Lacibacter sediminis: one gene and its partner. Each later gene encodes a partner of the first gene's protein in a complex. Links are inferred from orthologs where the notes say so. Each region holds a gene or a part of one and is shown on either strand. Other genes may lie near its edges.

Region 1 (8,234 bases):
CTGACCAACCCTGCTGTCGTTTACGCAATACAGCTCTTTTACATAAGTTGTTTTGCCGTAATTAAAATTGGTCCATACGCCTTGAGGATTCGATGAATCAGGCCCTTCTTTTGTGGCAACAAATTTCCACTTGCCTTTGAGATCGTTAAGCGTAACCTCCGGTTCATTTTCGCCGGATTTCTGACAGCCAATAAAGAGTGTGGTTAAAACAAATAGAACAGGAATACAATTTTTCATAAACGTTGTATGGATTGGATTGTAAGCTACAAATAATTTCATAATCTGAGGAACAGGTATGGCATACCTACAACTTCAACAGTCCCGCCTTATACAAATTGCTGATGGGTTTATTATCCCAGAACAATTCAAAATCTTCAAGTTCCTGCTGTTCATAATCATCTTTTATTTCCTGCATGCTCAACAGTTTCTCGTTCTGTACATTGATTTTTGGTAAGAGTTGCAGTAACCACTCTCCTTTTGCCGTGTCGGTATTGATGGTAATGTTTTCTTTTTTTGTAACAAAGGTGATTTGTAATACTTCCCAAGTGCTTCCCTTCTTTGATTTAGTGATCAATTCTGATTGCAGTACAGTTCCGAGGAATACCACTTTGGCTGCCGGTTTAAACAAGGGAATCTCATCATCGAGCAACACCTTTACAATGTGATCAGGTGCAACGGTGGTCTTTGGCACTTTCACATCAAACCATTTTTGCAAAGGATCATCCAGGCAAAGTCCCTGCATATAATTAAACAATGATTTCTTTAAACCAAAACTGAAACTTTCATGATCAGCACCCGTTTCATCAATATGCTCCACATCATTATCTGCAAATAAAATAGCTACTTCTTTTGCTTTCTTTACTTTGAAATGTTCCGGGTTCATACCAACCGGACTATGAGCTGTCATTGCAAATTGATGCCAGAATGCAGATTGCAATACCCCTGTCTTAAACATCTGCCGAACCATTTCTAACGAATCAATTGTTTCCTGTGCTGTTTGTGTTGGGAAACCATACATGAGATAAGCATGTACCATAATGCCTGCTTCGGTAAAATGTTTGTTCACTTTTGCTACCTGCGCCACAGTTACACCTTTACTGATAAGTTCCAGCAAACGATCACTTGCAACTTCCAGCCCGCCGCTTACTGCAATACAACCGCTTGCTTTTAAGAGTAGACAAAGATCACGTGTGAAACTTTTTTCAAAGCGCACATTCGTCCACCAGCTTACTACCAATTTTCGTTTAATGATCTCCAATGCCAATGAACGCATCAATGCAGGTGGTGCAGCTTCATCTACAAAATGAAAACCATTGTTACCTGTTTGTGCAATGATCTCTTCCATACGGTCGCACAAAAGTTTTGCAGCAATGGGTTCGTACAGTTTAATATAGTCAAGCGAAATATCACAGAAGGTACACTTGCCCCAATAGCAACCATGTGCCATCGTTAATTTATTCCAGCGGCCATCGCTCCACAAACTATGCATCGGGTTTACCACTTCAATTACTGAAATATAATCGTGTAACAGCAGATCAGTATAATCAGGTGTGCCAACTTCGGTTTGCTTATAGTCTTTACAGGAACTGTTGTTGATGTAAGTAACGATTCCATCCTGCAATAGAAATGTACGCTTCAATTGAGTTGCATCAATTTCTCCTGCGATAAATTTTAACAGTTGTTCGATGGGCGCTTCACCATCATCAAGCGTAATAAAATCGAAGAACTCAAATACACGTTCATCTTTTAAGGAACGCAGTTCTGTATTAGGGAAACCACCACCCATTGTTACCTTGATGTGTGGATGATTTGCTTTGATCCATTGTGCACTTCTGAACGCCGCATATAAATTTCCGGGAAAAGGAACAGAGACGGCAACAAATTTCGGTTGAACTTTTTCAATATGCTTTTGCAGGCGTTCAATCAATAATTCATCAACAAGCGTTAAAGGTTTTTGGAGTTCTGCATACAGTTCATCAAAACTGTTGGCACTTCTTCCCAAACGTTCTGCATAACGACTGAAACCAAAATGCTCATCAACACATTCTTTAATGAGATCGGCCAGGTCTTCAAGATAAAGTGTAGCGATATGTTTGGCTTTATCCTGTAAACCCATTGCACCAAATGCCCAATGAAAATCGGTAAGCTCGGCAAACCTTCCTGCTTCAGGCAATAAGTTTCGTGATGCGATCAAATGTGCAATGGTTGGGTTTTTTCCCTGCAGAAACAACACCACGTCATCAATACTTTTGATGTACTCTTCTTTTAAAGCAATTATACGTTTTGCATTGGCAGAACAATTTTGTTCATCAGCAATGGATGAAAATACATTTGATAAGCCTTTCTTTGAAAACAATTGCAGGGTTACTTCAATTCCAAGATCACTTTGAAAAGAAGAAATACCTTTTGTATTGAGAAAACCTTTCAGGTAAGCCGTTGCAGGATACGGCGTATTTAATTGTGTAAAAGGAGGCGTAAATAAAAAAACCGTTGCGTTCAAATGTGGCGATTAATCTGCAAACGTACATGAAATTTTTTGTCTGTAAATCCCGGCTGCTTATGCTTTCCAGGTAGAGAGTAATTGCTTTGCTTCAGATTTAATGGTGGGATCATCCGCAGCAGTATTGGGCAGGCGTAACAAATGATTCAATGTTTCAATTGCCTTGGCCTTTTTGTTATTACGGTGATAGGCTTTGGCCAGTTCAAGATAATTCAACACAAACTCAGGACTCAATGCTTTTACTTTTTCATAATAGTACACTGCTGAGTCGAGTGAGTTTTTTTGCAGTCCACCAAAGAACACTTTTACTGCGGCCTTTTCCATCCCATTCAAATTACTTACTTCGTAATGCCAGCGGGCAATCACAAACAGTGCTTTAAAATTTTGCGGATTGTAAAGGAGTGCCCTATCAGCATAATTCTTGATCTCACGAACGTATTCTACTTTTTCTTTTCCGTTTTTAAGTAATGACATCCGTGCGTAGGCAAATGACATGGCAACATTGGCTTCACTGTCTTTTGGATTCACCCGCAACGCACGTTCAGCATAGATCTTTGCTGCTTGATAAAAATCCATTTGCTTTTCTTTCGTTGACTGACGACGGCCAATACGACTGGCCAACTCGCTGCAACGGGTCAATGCATGCAAATGGGTTGGCTGTTGCTTAATAATTTCTTTAAATTTCTGGTAGGCTTCTTCTTCTTTCAATTGCCGTTCGAGTATATCGCCCTGCCTCACAAGTTCTTCAACCGACTGTGCAAATGAGACACCCGTAAATATGAGTGCACTAAAAAAAACAACAATTACTTTCTTCATGTGATCCGGTTAAATGTTTTATGCAAGGTTATGCCGGTTTTACCTTGAAAGTTTTCAATGGGTGGCGAACACTTATCAATTTCCACCTTTATTTCCATAATAACGGGAAAACGGGTCTTAATCGTATCACAAATATCCTGCGCCACTGTTTCTATCAGACTGCTTTTTTGCATCATTCGTTGCTTCACAATCTCAAACAAAGCAACATAATTGATTGTTTGCTCGATAGATGTGATTGGCCCGGCAGGTTCATAATACACCGAAAGATTTACTTCAAACGGTCCGCCTGTTTTATCTTCTCCGGCATATAAACCATGGTGTGCATGAAATTTCAACTCTTTTAAATGAACAGCTATCATGTGCCGAAAATAAAAAAGTCCTGCTGTATCAGCAGGACTATCTTTTCACAACAATAGAATTATACAACTCCTTTTGCTGATAAATAACGTTCTGCATCCAATGCAGCCATACAACCACTGCCTGCAGCGGTTACTGCCTGGCGATAAATTTTATCCTGCACATCGCCACCTGCAAACACACCTTCTACATTTGTTTTTGAAGTACCGGGAATGGTCTTGATGTAGCCGGCTTCATCCATATCAATAAAATCTTTGAAAATTGCTGAGTTAGGTTCATGACCGATAGCAACAAAGAATCCCTGCACAGGTATTACCGATTCTTCATTTGTTTTATTGTTCAACACTTTCATGCCATCTACTTTATTGTCGCCAAGTATTTCGATGGTTTCAGTGTTCCAGTAAACTTTGATATTCGGCGTGTTGAGTACACGATCCTGCATTACTTTACTTGCACGCATCGCATCTTTACGAATCAACATGTGCACTGTTGAACAAAGCTTACTGAGATATAATGCTTCTTCTGCAGCGGTATCGCCGGCACCAACAATGGCCACTTCTTTACCACGGAAAAAGAAACCATCGCACACTGCACATGCGCTTACACCATAACCATTGAGACGTTGCTCACTTTCCAATCCAAGCCATTTCGCACTTGCACCGGTACAAATGATCACGCTATCAGCTTCAATGAGCTTTTCATCATCGATCCAAACTTTATGTGGTGTTGAACTGAAATCTACTTTTGTTGCCAATCCATAACGGATATCGGCACCCATGCGTGCTGCCTGCTTTTCAAAATCAACCATCATCTCGGGACCTTGTACTCCTTCTGCATAACCGGGGTAGTTTTCCACTTCTGTTGTAATGGTTAACTGTCCGCCGGGTTGAATTCCCTGGTATAACACAGGTTTCAGGTTTGCCCTTGATGCATAAATAGCGGCGGTATAACCTGCAGGACCTGATCCAATAATCAAACAATGTACTTTTTCTGCTGCTTCCATATTCGTCTTCAAATTTTTAAGTCGACAAAAATAGTCCTATCCATCCAATTGAAATGTAACCGTGGTTACATGCGCAGCCGGTGTGGATAATTAACGGGGAATAATAACCGTAGTAAACTGGTTGGCATAACCGCCAAAATAGCCTAATGCACCATTACTGATATTGCCCAGTATTTTGGTGGGAGAAGAAAACGGGTTGCCGATGCTTTGGTAACTGAACTCTACTGTTCGCCAGAAATCGAATGTGGCTTTATCAATATTGCTGAATTTGACGGTAACAGTATCTCCTTTTTTGAAAAATCCATACTCATCAAAATCCAGGTCAACATTACGATCAATGCCACGGTCCACATCAACCATATAAGTTGTGCCATTCACAAACGCATCATCAAACACAGAGTTAAAACCAGGCAAGAACGGTTCGCTGTTAACTTTGGTGAAATAACGTGCATAATCGCCAAATGGCTGCGGGTCTTTCACTTTTGCCCTTACAACTATCTTTTTGCTTGTATCAGGCGTATTGGGCGCCTTTACCCACCATAGTGAATCGATCGTTTTTCTTATCTGCGGAATATTTGTTGTGGCATTGTATTCTTTTTGCTGCCAAACAATACGGAGCTGGTATTGCTTCCCTAATTCTCCTTTTATGATTGTTAAAGGATTTGCTGGGTCGCTGCTGTAAAAACTAAAGGGAACAGTTGTACCCGGTATCACCATGTCGTACCTGCGTAGCTGATGTGTGGTGCTGCCATTGGAAATAAAAACCTCTGCATCTTTCACCAATGAATTGCTGATCACATCGGCTGAAACTTTTGAAAAATAGTTGAGGCTTTTTGTAAGGATCACTACCGGATCTTGCCCGTTTTCAATAGAAGCATCAACAGTGAGTAACTGAGCGGCGTCTTTCAGGTCAAAATCTACTTTCTTTTCACATCCCAGCAGTAACAGGAACAAACTGCTGAGCAATACAAGTCGTTGCATAGATCAAATTTACGTGATGATCTTTTCAGATAAACATGAAGAATATGCTAATTGTTTATTTGGATTTGTATCCCGGCTGCGCTCAATACAAATAAAAGCCCCTTGACTACCGCTCGGGACACAAAAAACCCCGACACTGAGGCCGGGGTTTGATACTTAATACCCATTATAATTAATTTCCGAGATAGCTCTTCAGCGCATTGCTGTAGCGGGCTTTCTGTAAACGTTTGATCGCTCTTTCTTTGATCTGGCGGATACGCTCTTTGGTCAAATCATATTTCTGACCGATCTGCTCAATGGTAACACCATTTTCGCCATCCAATCCAAAATAAGCATTTACGATCTCCGCTTCACGTGGGCTGAGAGATTTCAACACACGACGGATCTCGTTACGCAAAGAATCCTTCATTACATCTTCATCTGTATCATCACTGCCTTCCAGCAAATCACCCATTGCTACATCTTCTGCTTCGTGCACAGGTGCATCTAAAGAAGTGTGACGGGTATTGCTTTGGAAGATATTGTTGATCTCTGTTTCGCTCATTTCAAGAATATCAGCAAGCTCCTCAGTTGAAGGCTCACGCTCATGTTCCTGTTCAAACGCCATGTATGCCTTGTTGGCTTTATTATAAGTACCGATCTTATTCTGTGGCAAACGCACCAAACGACCCTGTTCAGCCAAAGCTTGCAGAATTGATTGACGGATCCACCAAACAGCGTAAGAAATGAATTTAAAACCTTTGGTTTCATCAAAACGCTGAGCGGCTTTGATCAAACCGAGATTACCCTCATTGATCAGGTCACTTAAAGATAAACCCTGGTGTTGATATTGCTTGGCTACTGATACTACGAAACGAAGGTTCGATTGTACCAATTTATCCAAAGCTCGCTGATCACCCATTTTAATACGCTGAGCAAGAGTTGTTTCCTCCTCGGGCGTGATCATGGGGATCTTTGATATTTCCTGTAAATACTTCTCAACCGCTTGTGAATCACGATTGGTAATCTGAGTTGCAATTTTGAGCTGCCGCATATTAAATTCCTCTTAATTGTTTGAAACGTTACTAAGACAGGGAAAATCGACCGGGAGTTGGGAAAATCTCGTTAAGAATCCACTGTAACCGTCTGCAAAGTTAATCATCAATCGCCGTTTTTCATAGCCCATGTGTATAATTGCGGCTCTTGTAGGCATCCTTGTATCGTTTTCAGTGGAAACTTAACACTGATAAACAACAATTTAAAGGTTCAGAAAGTTTATTTTCAGACGATAATTTTACATAAACGGTTAACTTGCCTACTCAATAATTAATTGATATGGAATGGATTGATTTAAGAAGTGATACTGTAACCCAACCAACCAAGGGGATGAAAGAAGTTATGTGGCAGGCTGAGTTGGGTGATGATGTGTTTGGAGAAGATGCCACTGTTAATAACTTGGAAGAAACCGCCGCAAAACTGTTTGGAATGGAGGCTGGATTGTTCTGTCCATCAGGCACAATGACCAACCAGATCGCCATAAAAATGCACACCCAACCCGGTGACGAAGTGATCTGTGATGAATTAAGCCATGTTTACCAATACGAAGGCGGAGGTATTGCCTTCAACTCCGGTGCTTCTGTACGATTATTACAGGGCGATCGTGGGCGTATAAAAGCCACCCATGTTTCAGATGCCATTAATAACAGGGATGATGTGCACAAAGCCATTTCAAGCTTAGTGGTGCTGGAAAATACCAGCAACCGTGGCGGTGGCAGTTGTTATGAACTCGAAGATATAGCGGCCATTAAAGACGTCTGCAAAGCAAATAACCTCATCCTGCATCTTGATGGTGCCCGTCTTTTCAATGCCTTGGTAGCGAAACAACAATCGGCAATGGATTACGGACAGTTATTCGATTCTATTTCTATTTGTTTGAGTAAAGGGCTTGGCTCACCTATTGGCAGCGTGTTGCTCGGAACAAAAGAAAAGATAAAAAAAGCAAGACGACTCCGGAAAGTATTTGGCGGCGGTATGCGGCAAGCCGGGATCATCGCTGCTGCAGGTTTATATGCATTGGAACATCATGTTGAACGATTGGCAACAGATCATGAGCATGCGAAATTGATTGAAGCAACGCTGCTGAATAATCACAATGTGGAAACCGTATTACCGGTTGAAACCAACATCGTCATCTTCCGTGTAAAAGAAAACATCAATGCAGATGAACTTGTATTGAAGCTAAAAGAAAAAGGCATTCTTTGCTTTACAATGGGTAAACAGCAGATACGTTTTGTTTTGCATCTTGATGTAACAGAAAGCATGGTTCAACGTACAATTGAGTTGCTACAAAAAATATAAACCCCGGCGTATGCCAGGGTTTAATTATTTCGATCAATTTAAAATTATCATTTACCGTCGGTACGTGCAGCCTGCTTATTCTGCGCAATAAAGTACTGCTGAATCATATCGTTCATGATGTTCACAGTTTCACCAAGATGAAGATCATTTTTAAGTCTGTTAATAAAAGACTTGTTACGTTCTTCTTTGTTGGTATTTCCTTTAATAGCTGCAAGATCAACCTCAAGGTTAGAAACCTCT
Region 2 (6,775 bases), 970 kb from region 1 along the record:
CCCAACAGAATTTATTATTCTTGTTAAAAAATGATCCGGAAAACAAAACCTTCATTGAATCGGCAAAACAAAAATTATTGCTACTTGGTATGAGTAGCGAGCAATTACAACGAGTGGTTCAAACAAAACAAACATCATTTACTATTTCCGTTTACAGCAAATACAGCGGACACGTTCATGAATCGGCCGGTGCTTCTATGAATACGTCATCAGAAAAAATGAAAGACATCTCTCAATTAACAGAAGAACTTTCATTGAAAGAAGGCATGTATATCAACAAAGGTCAATCGGTATTCATCGTCTATAATCCAAATCAGGCATGGGCACTGTTGAATATTTTTGGCGACAACCAGGGTCTTGTAAAGAAAGGGAACAGCGTACACATTATTCCTGAGACAGCACCCAACAAAGACTTCCGGGCAAGTATTGATTTTATTGAACCCTTCTACCGGAAAGAAAGTAAAACATTAACAGCGAGAGTATACTTCAATAACAGCAGCTTAAAAATTCCGATCGGCAGCCAGGTAAGAGCGGTGATCAACGGCAATTCAAAAGATGCTTATTGGCTGCCAAAAGAAGCTGTGTTATCGCTTGGGTTAGATAAAGTGGTGTTTCATAAAGTGGATGGTGGCTTTAAAGCACACAAAGTGAATACGGGCATTTTGCACGACGAACATATTCAAATCATCAGCGGATTAACAGCTACGGATTCTGTTGCCGTGAATGCACAATATTTAATGGATAGCGAAAGCTTCATTAAAGTAAAACAATAATTATGCGACATCTTTTTATACTTCTCATTTCAGCCTCTGTTCTTATTTCGTGCAAGAACAAAGCTATTACTAAAACTGAGAGCGATGTATACTACACCTGCTCCATGGATCCACAGGTGGTGGAGCAAAAGCCCGGTAAATGTCCCATCTGCAAAATGGATCTTACACCCGTTAAGAAAAGCAATGGCGATAAGAAAGATGAAATACAATTGAGTGATCAGCAGATCCAATTGGGGAATATTCAAACAGATACTATCCGTAACGGAACAATCGGTGATCAGTTGGTATTAACAGCCAGTCTTAATTTCGATCAGATGAAAACATCATCGGTGAGTTCAAGGGTGATGGGACGTGTAGAGAAATTATATTTTAAAAATATCGGGGACTATGTAAGCAAGGGTGCAGCGTTGTATGCCATCTACAGTGAAGACCTCAACAATGCCAAACAGGAATACCTGCTGGCACTGGAACAGAAAAAAACATTTGCAACAGAAACAGCTATCGACTTTGAACAGTTATTGCAAAGTGCTAAAAACAAATTACTGCTGTGGGGAGTGAGTGAATCACAGATCAATGAACTGGCGAGAACGAAAAAGGCTTCACCTACAACAACATTTTACAGTACAGCATCGGGCTATATCACCAGCATGGATATTCGTGAAGGCGATTATGCAATGGAAGGCGGAACAATAGTTAAAATGGCCGATCTCTCTACACTTTGGGCTGAAGCACAGGTGTACACTTCTCAACTTGCAGCAATAGATCTCAACAGTACAGCCACTGTTCAACTGCCGGATATAGATGGTAAAGAAATTAAGGGACGTATTGAATTTGTGAACCCGGAAATTAATCCTGATACAAGAATCAATCTTATACGTGTGTCTATTCCGAATACCGGCAATGAGTTAAAGCCCGGCATGTCGGCTTATGTAGTATTAAAAAGCAGACAACGTCAATCGCTTACTCTACCAATAGATGCGGTGATCAGGGATGGTAAAGGCGCTACTGTGTGGATCAGAACCAGCGGACAATCTTTCAAAAGTAAAATGGTGCAGGTTGGATTGGAAAGTGATGATCGAATTGAAATAAAATCGGGGTTAACAGCTGGTGATGTTGTAGTCATCAGCGGCGCCTATTTATTGCACAGTGAATACGTCTTTAAAAAAGGGGCCGATCCAATGTCAGGTCACAACCACTAAAAAAATGTAAGTAATATTGTGCCGCCATTAAAGCGAGTCGTTTAAACCAATACAAGAAATGAAATCGATTTATAAAATAGCAGTTGCCTTTTTGTTATTGCTGGTGAGTTGTAAAGAAAAAGAATCAAATAACAACAAAGACAAACCGACTGTTGTAACAAAAGGTGAATCCGAGTTTGATAAAATTAAATTGACCGAACTTGATGGCACACCAATTGAACTTCATCAATACGAAGGCAAAACCATCTTTATAAACTTTTGGGCAACCTGGTGCGGCCCCTGCATCCAGGAAATGCCTTCCATTCAAAAAGCAAAGACCAGTTTGAAAGACGAGGATATTGTATTCCTGTTTGCATCAAATGAAGAAGTAGAAGCCATTGAAGCATTTAAGAAAAAGCAGTCGTACGATTTTCATTACGTAAGAGTAGAGAACCTGGAGCAATTAAATATTATAGCCTTACCAACAACATATATTTTCAACCCAGACAAAAAACTTGTTTTCTCAGAAATGGGTTACAGAAAATGGGATAACAAAAACAATATTGATTTAATTCTTAATGCAGCAAAATAACATGACCAAACTGATCAACGTCCTTTCACTGATTATTGTATTTGCATCATGTGCAGATAAAACAACTGAAACAAAAACAACGGGAGAAGTTGTATCGCTCTCCTCTCCTGCCGCTGATTCATCTGCAGAACCTTATCTATTTACTGATGCAAAAGGCATCGTTCATCTTTCATGGGTACAGAAAAAAGGAAAAGGATCATCGCTGCATTTTTCGACACTTGCAAATGATCAATGGACAGCTCCTGTTACTATCAGCACCGGAAAAAACTGGTTTGTAAACTGGGCCGATTATCCGGTTATTACTTCAGATGCCAACGGAAATATGCTTGCGCATTTTTTAGAAAAAAGTGATACAGCAAAATTCACGTACGATATTAAGTTGGTTGCATCTGCCGATGCAGGTAAAACATGGGGAACGCCAACCACCTTACATGATGATGGCAAAAAAGCCGAACATGGTTTTGTTTCCATCACTCCTTATAACGATCAGTTTATTGCAGCATGGCTCGATGGAAGAAAAACAGCCATGGAAGGCGATCACAGTAAACATGAAGGGCATCATGGTGAAATGACCTTGAGAGGCGCTTTCCTCGATAAAAAAGGAACCAAGACAAAAGAATGGGAACTCGACGGAAGAATATGCGATTGCTGCCAAACAACCATTGCCATTACTGATAATGGACCAATCATTGTTTACAGAGATCGTTCAGATGAAGAGATCAGGGATATGTCCATCGTACGTTTTGTAAATGGCGAATGGACTCAACCCAAAACCATCTTCCCTGATGAATGGAAGATTGCCGGCTGCCCGGTGAACGGACCAAGAGCCGATGCTATTGGAAATAATTTAGCCATTGCATGGTTTTCAATGAAAGAAAATAAAGCACAGGTGAAGATCATTTTTTCTGAAGATGGCGGGGTTACATTTAAACCACCCATTCAGGTTGATGAAGGCAAAGCAATTGGCCGGGTTGATGTAGTGATGATCGATAAAGAAACAGCCATGCTGAGTTGGATGGAAGGATCGACCATTAAAGCAATTAAAGTAAATGCTGATGGTTCAAAAGGACAGCCTATTGTTGTTGCTGAATCTTCCGATTCAAGATCAAGCGGTTTTCCGCAAATGACCAAGGCAGGTGATAAATTGTTCTTTGCATGGGCAGATAATAAAGCAAAAACAATTAAGCTGGCAAGTTTGACTTTATAACAAAAACCTCTGGGGTTTCAGAAACCCCGGAGGTTTGTTTAACCTATACATTGTTAGTTTTCTCTGATCGTTCCACCAAAATCCTCCTGCTGAAGAATAAAGATCAACCGTTAACGGCTCTTTAACTGTCATTCTTGTAGTACATCCTGTCGTTTTTTATTTGTGAACAGCTGTGGATAATGACATAACATCAGATTAACAGGAATGGGCTTAAATTTGTCCCTTCATTCAAAAAAAATTAAAAGGATATAAATTATGGCACTCCAATTTACAGATGCAAACTTCCAGAGTGAAGTGATCAGTTCAGATAAACTCAGCGTAATCGATTTCTGGGCAGAATGGTGCGGACCATGTCGTGCAATCGGGCCGGTTATTGAAGAATTGAGTAAAGAATACGATGGTAAAGTAAAAGTGGGTAAAGTAAACGTTGACGAAAACCCACAGGTTAGTATGAACTACGGTATTACTTCTATTCCTGCTATCCTCTTCGTGAAGAACGGTCAGGTAGTTGACAAATTAGTAGGCGCACAGCCAAAAGGTAATTTCGTGAAGAAGATCGAACAACACATGTAAGATTTTATTACATCGATAATACAAACCCGTTTCAGTTTTGAAACGGGTTTTTCATTTTTGGTCGGCACCGAAGGTCAGACCAAAAATGAAAACGATTTTGTTACCTGCATTGGTACAACTATGGTCGTTCCTTGCCACGCTCGTTTTATGGTTCTGTATTTCATAGCATCATTAAAAAGCGTTGCAGCATGCATGTACTGAGCGGAGCTGATGTATCGCACGCTTCATAGCTTGTTCGTAATGCATCTATGGTTTTACAATAAATCCATTTCTTTATTCACATTCATTCAACATTCATTAAACCATCCATGGTTTATTCAATCAATTAATTAATTTCAAAGCATTAATACCGACAATACTTTGTTTTAAAGTAACCAGTCGACTCGCTTAACACTTAAAACGCTCCCATGAGTACAACAACCCTCCCCGCCAGCATTGTAACCGGTCATTACGGATTTGCAGATGTTCACCTGCATGCCGACACGAATCACAAGCTCTTACTGGCAACAAAAACATTCCAGACAGGCGATGTCATCAGCAAGTTTGGTGCAAGTGAAGTACATGAAGTTCCATCCCGTTATACCGTTCAGGTAAATGAAGAAGAACACATTATTCTTCAACCGGAGTTTCTGCAATACATTAACCACAGTTGTAATCCCAATGCATTCTTCAATACAAGTACAATGCAACTGGAAGCATTACGACCCATTGCACCCGGCGATGAGTTCACCTTCTTTTATCCATCAACAGAATGGTTCATGGCCGAACCGTTTGCATGTCATTGCGGCGAAGTGAATTGTATTGGCATCATAAAAGGAGCAAAAGAATTATCAAAAGATCTCTTGAAACATTATCGTTTAACAGCATTTATTGAAGGCAAAGTGAATGAAATAAACGATTAATCTATACATTTACTTATGCTTTCAAACCCATTTTCTTCACTTCCTTTAACTGAACATCCGCTCTTCATTTGGGTACTGGCTCCGCATCTGCAAACCAACGATGCCAACCTCGATTACTATTACGATTTTTCGCAAAGTATTGATGAGTATACAAAGGTGTTTGCTGAATTAAATCTCAATTGGAAATGGCAACCTGTTACACAGGAAAATTTCAAATCTGTTATTGATGACATCGCTGCTACCACATCTTTTCAAACACCCATTGTTCTGAATTTATGTGATGGTGATGAAGTGAATGGCACACCGGGCGTGTCCGTCATTCATTATTTAAAAGAAAAGCAACTGATTTATACCGGAGCTGATGCCCCTTTTTATGATAACACTACTTCTAAAATTATTATGAAGGAGTTGTTTGATAAAGCAGGTATTGCACATGCAAAGTGGGTTGCCATTCATCATGCTAAACAAAAAATTGGCGGCATCTGCAATTATGTTGGCACACCTTTGATCGTTAAGCCTGCCGTTAGCGGTGGCAGTATGGGTCTTGGAGTAAAGAACGTGGTGCATAATGATGAAGAGTTGAAAGCATTGGTGAAAGAACTGTTTGATGGTTACCGTGGCTGGGATTTTTCATTTGGCGGATTAGTAGCAGAAGAGTTTATTAACGGACCTGAGTACACCGTGTTTCTTTCGGGTTCACATCAATCACCAAGAAGCAGAAGAGTGTATCCACCGGTTGAACGCATTTTTCATAAAGATTTACCCGATACAGAAAAGTTTTTATCCTTCGATCGTTTATGGGAAACCTATGAACAGGAAAAACCCATCGGCGAGTTTGAAGATTTTTATCAATACAACCTGCCTCCTATCGGTTTACAGAAAAAAATCATGGACCTGAGCTGGAAAGCTTATTGTGCAGTTGGAGGAACGGGTTACGGCCGTATCGATATACGTATGGATAAGGCCACCGGTAAACTTTATGTGCTGGAAGTAAATGCACAATGCGGATTGAGTGAAGATGAAAATTATACTTCCATTGGTGCTATTGTTCGTTTAAGTAATCAATCTTACTCCGGTTTAATTCTGCATATTTTACAGGACGCCATGCAGCGTCATCACAAAAAACAAAAAAAGGCAGTGGCTGTGCGTTAACAGCAAGTTGATATGAAGATATGTGTACTGCAACCCGATTATTCTACTTCTGCTGTTGATTATCAATATTACGATCCTGCAAGGAACTTATCGCACCTGTTACCTCATGTACAGTTCGATCATGTATTGCTCAACAAACTCACTACCTATAAACAGTTACTTGAATTAAGCAAGAAGGGTTATGATTGTTTTGTGAATCTCTGTGAAGGTTATCTCGAATGGGAAGTGCCTTCCATTGATGTGATCTATACATTGGAATTACTCAATCTTCCATTCACCGGGCCAAACACATTGCTCTACGATCCGCCAAAAGAATTAATGAAGTATGTGGCTTATACCGAAGGTGTGGCAACAGCCAATTATGCTTTGATCGATACCTTTGAACAATTGGAGCAACA

The links.
Region 2: the proteins of trxB (region 1) and trxA are in contact, whole or in part, in a crystal structure (PDB 1F6M), measured with the Escherichia coli proteins. The link is inferred for Lacibacter sediminis from one-to-one orthologs.

What each region holds. Positions count from the first base shown.
Region 1 is NZ_CP060007.1:3,077,732-3,085,965, forward strand. The notes cover bases 2,706-5,485. They hold trxB (thioredoxin-disulfide reductase), read right to left. Parts: upstream 4,677-5,485; coding sequence 3,735-4,676; downstream 2,706-3,734. Other genes in these bases: H4075_RS13060 (tetratricopeptide repeat protein), read right to left, coding at 2,706-3,316; folB (dihydroneopterin aldolase), read right to left, coding at 3,313-3,675; H4075_RS13075 (DUF4249 domain-containing protein), read right to left, coding at 4,767-5,485. Also shown: H4075_RS13050 (hypothetical protein), read right to left, coding at 1-279; H4075_RS13055 (B12-binding domain-containing radical SAM protein), read right to left, coding at 305-2,500; more of H4075_RS13060, read right to left, coding at 2,558-2,705; more of H4075_RS13075, read right to left, coding at 5,486-5,657; H4075_RS13080 (sigma-70 family RNA polymerase sigma factor), read right to left, coding at 5,830-6,690; H4075_RS13085 (threonine aldolase family protein), read left to right, coding at 6,972-7,994; H4075_RS13090 (carboxy terminal-processing peptidase), read right to left, coding at 8,042-8,234.
Region 2 is NZ_CP060007.1:2,105,522-2,112,296, reverse strand. What follows is about bases 2,809-5,664. They hold trxA (thioredoxin), read left to right. Parts: upstream 2,809-4,005; coding sequence 4,006-4,323; downstream 4,324-5,664. Other genes in these bases: H4075_RS08980 (D-alanine--D-alanine ligase family protein), read left to right, coding at 5,241-5,664; H4075_RS08985 (SET domain-containing protein-lysine N-methyltransferase), read left to right, coding at 4,731-5,225; H4075_RS08995 (sialidase family protein), read left to right, coding at 2,809-3,750. Outside these bases: H4075_RS09010 (efflux RND transporter periplasmic adaptor subunit), read left to right, coding at 1-773; H4075_RS09005 (efflux RND transporter periplasmic adaptor subunit), read left to right, coding at 776-1,972; H4075_RS09000 (TlpA family protein disulfide reductase), read left to right, coding at 2,031-2,543; more of H4075_RS08995, read left to right, coding at 2,545-2,808; more of H4075_RS08980, read left to right, coding at 5,665-6,377; H4075_RS08975 (SET domain-containing protein-lysine N-methyltransferase), read left to right, coding at 6,390-6,775. UniProt on the Escherichia coli protein: Participates in various redox reactions through the reversible oxidation of its active center dithiol to a disulfide and catalyzes dithiol-disulfide exchange reactions.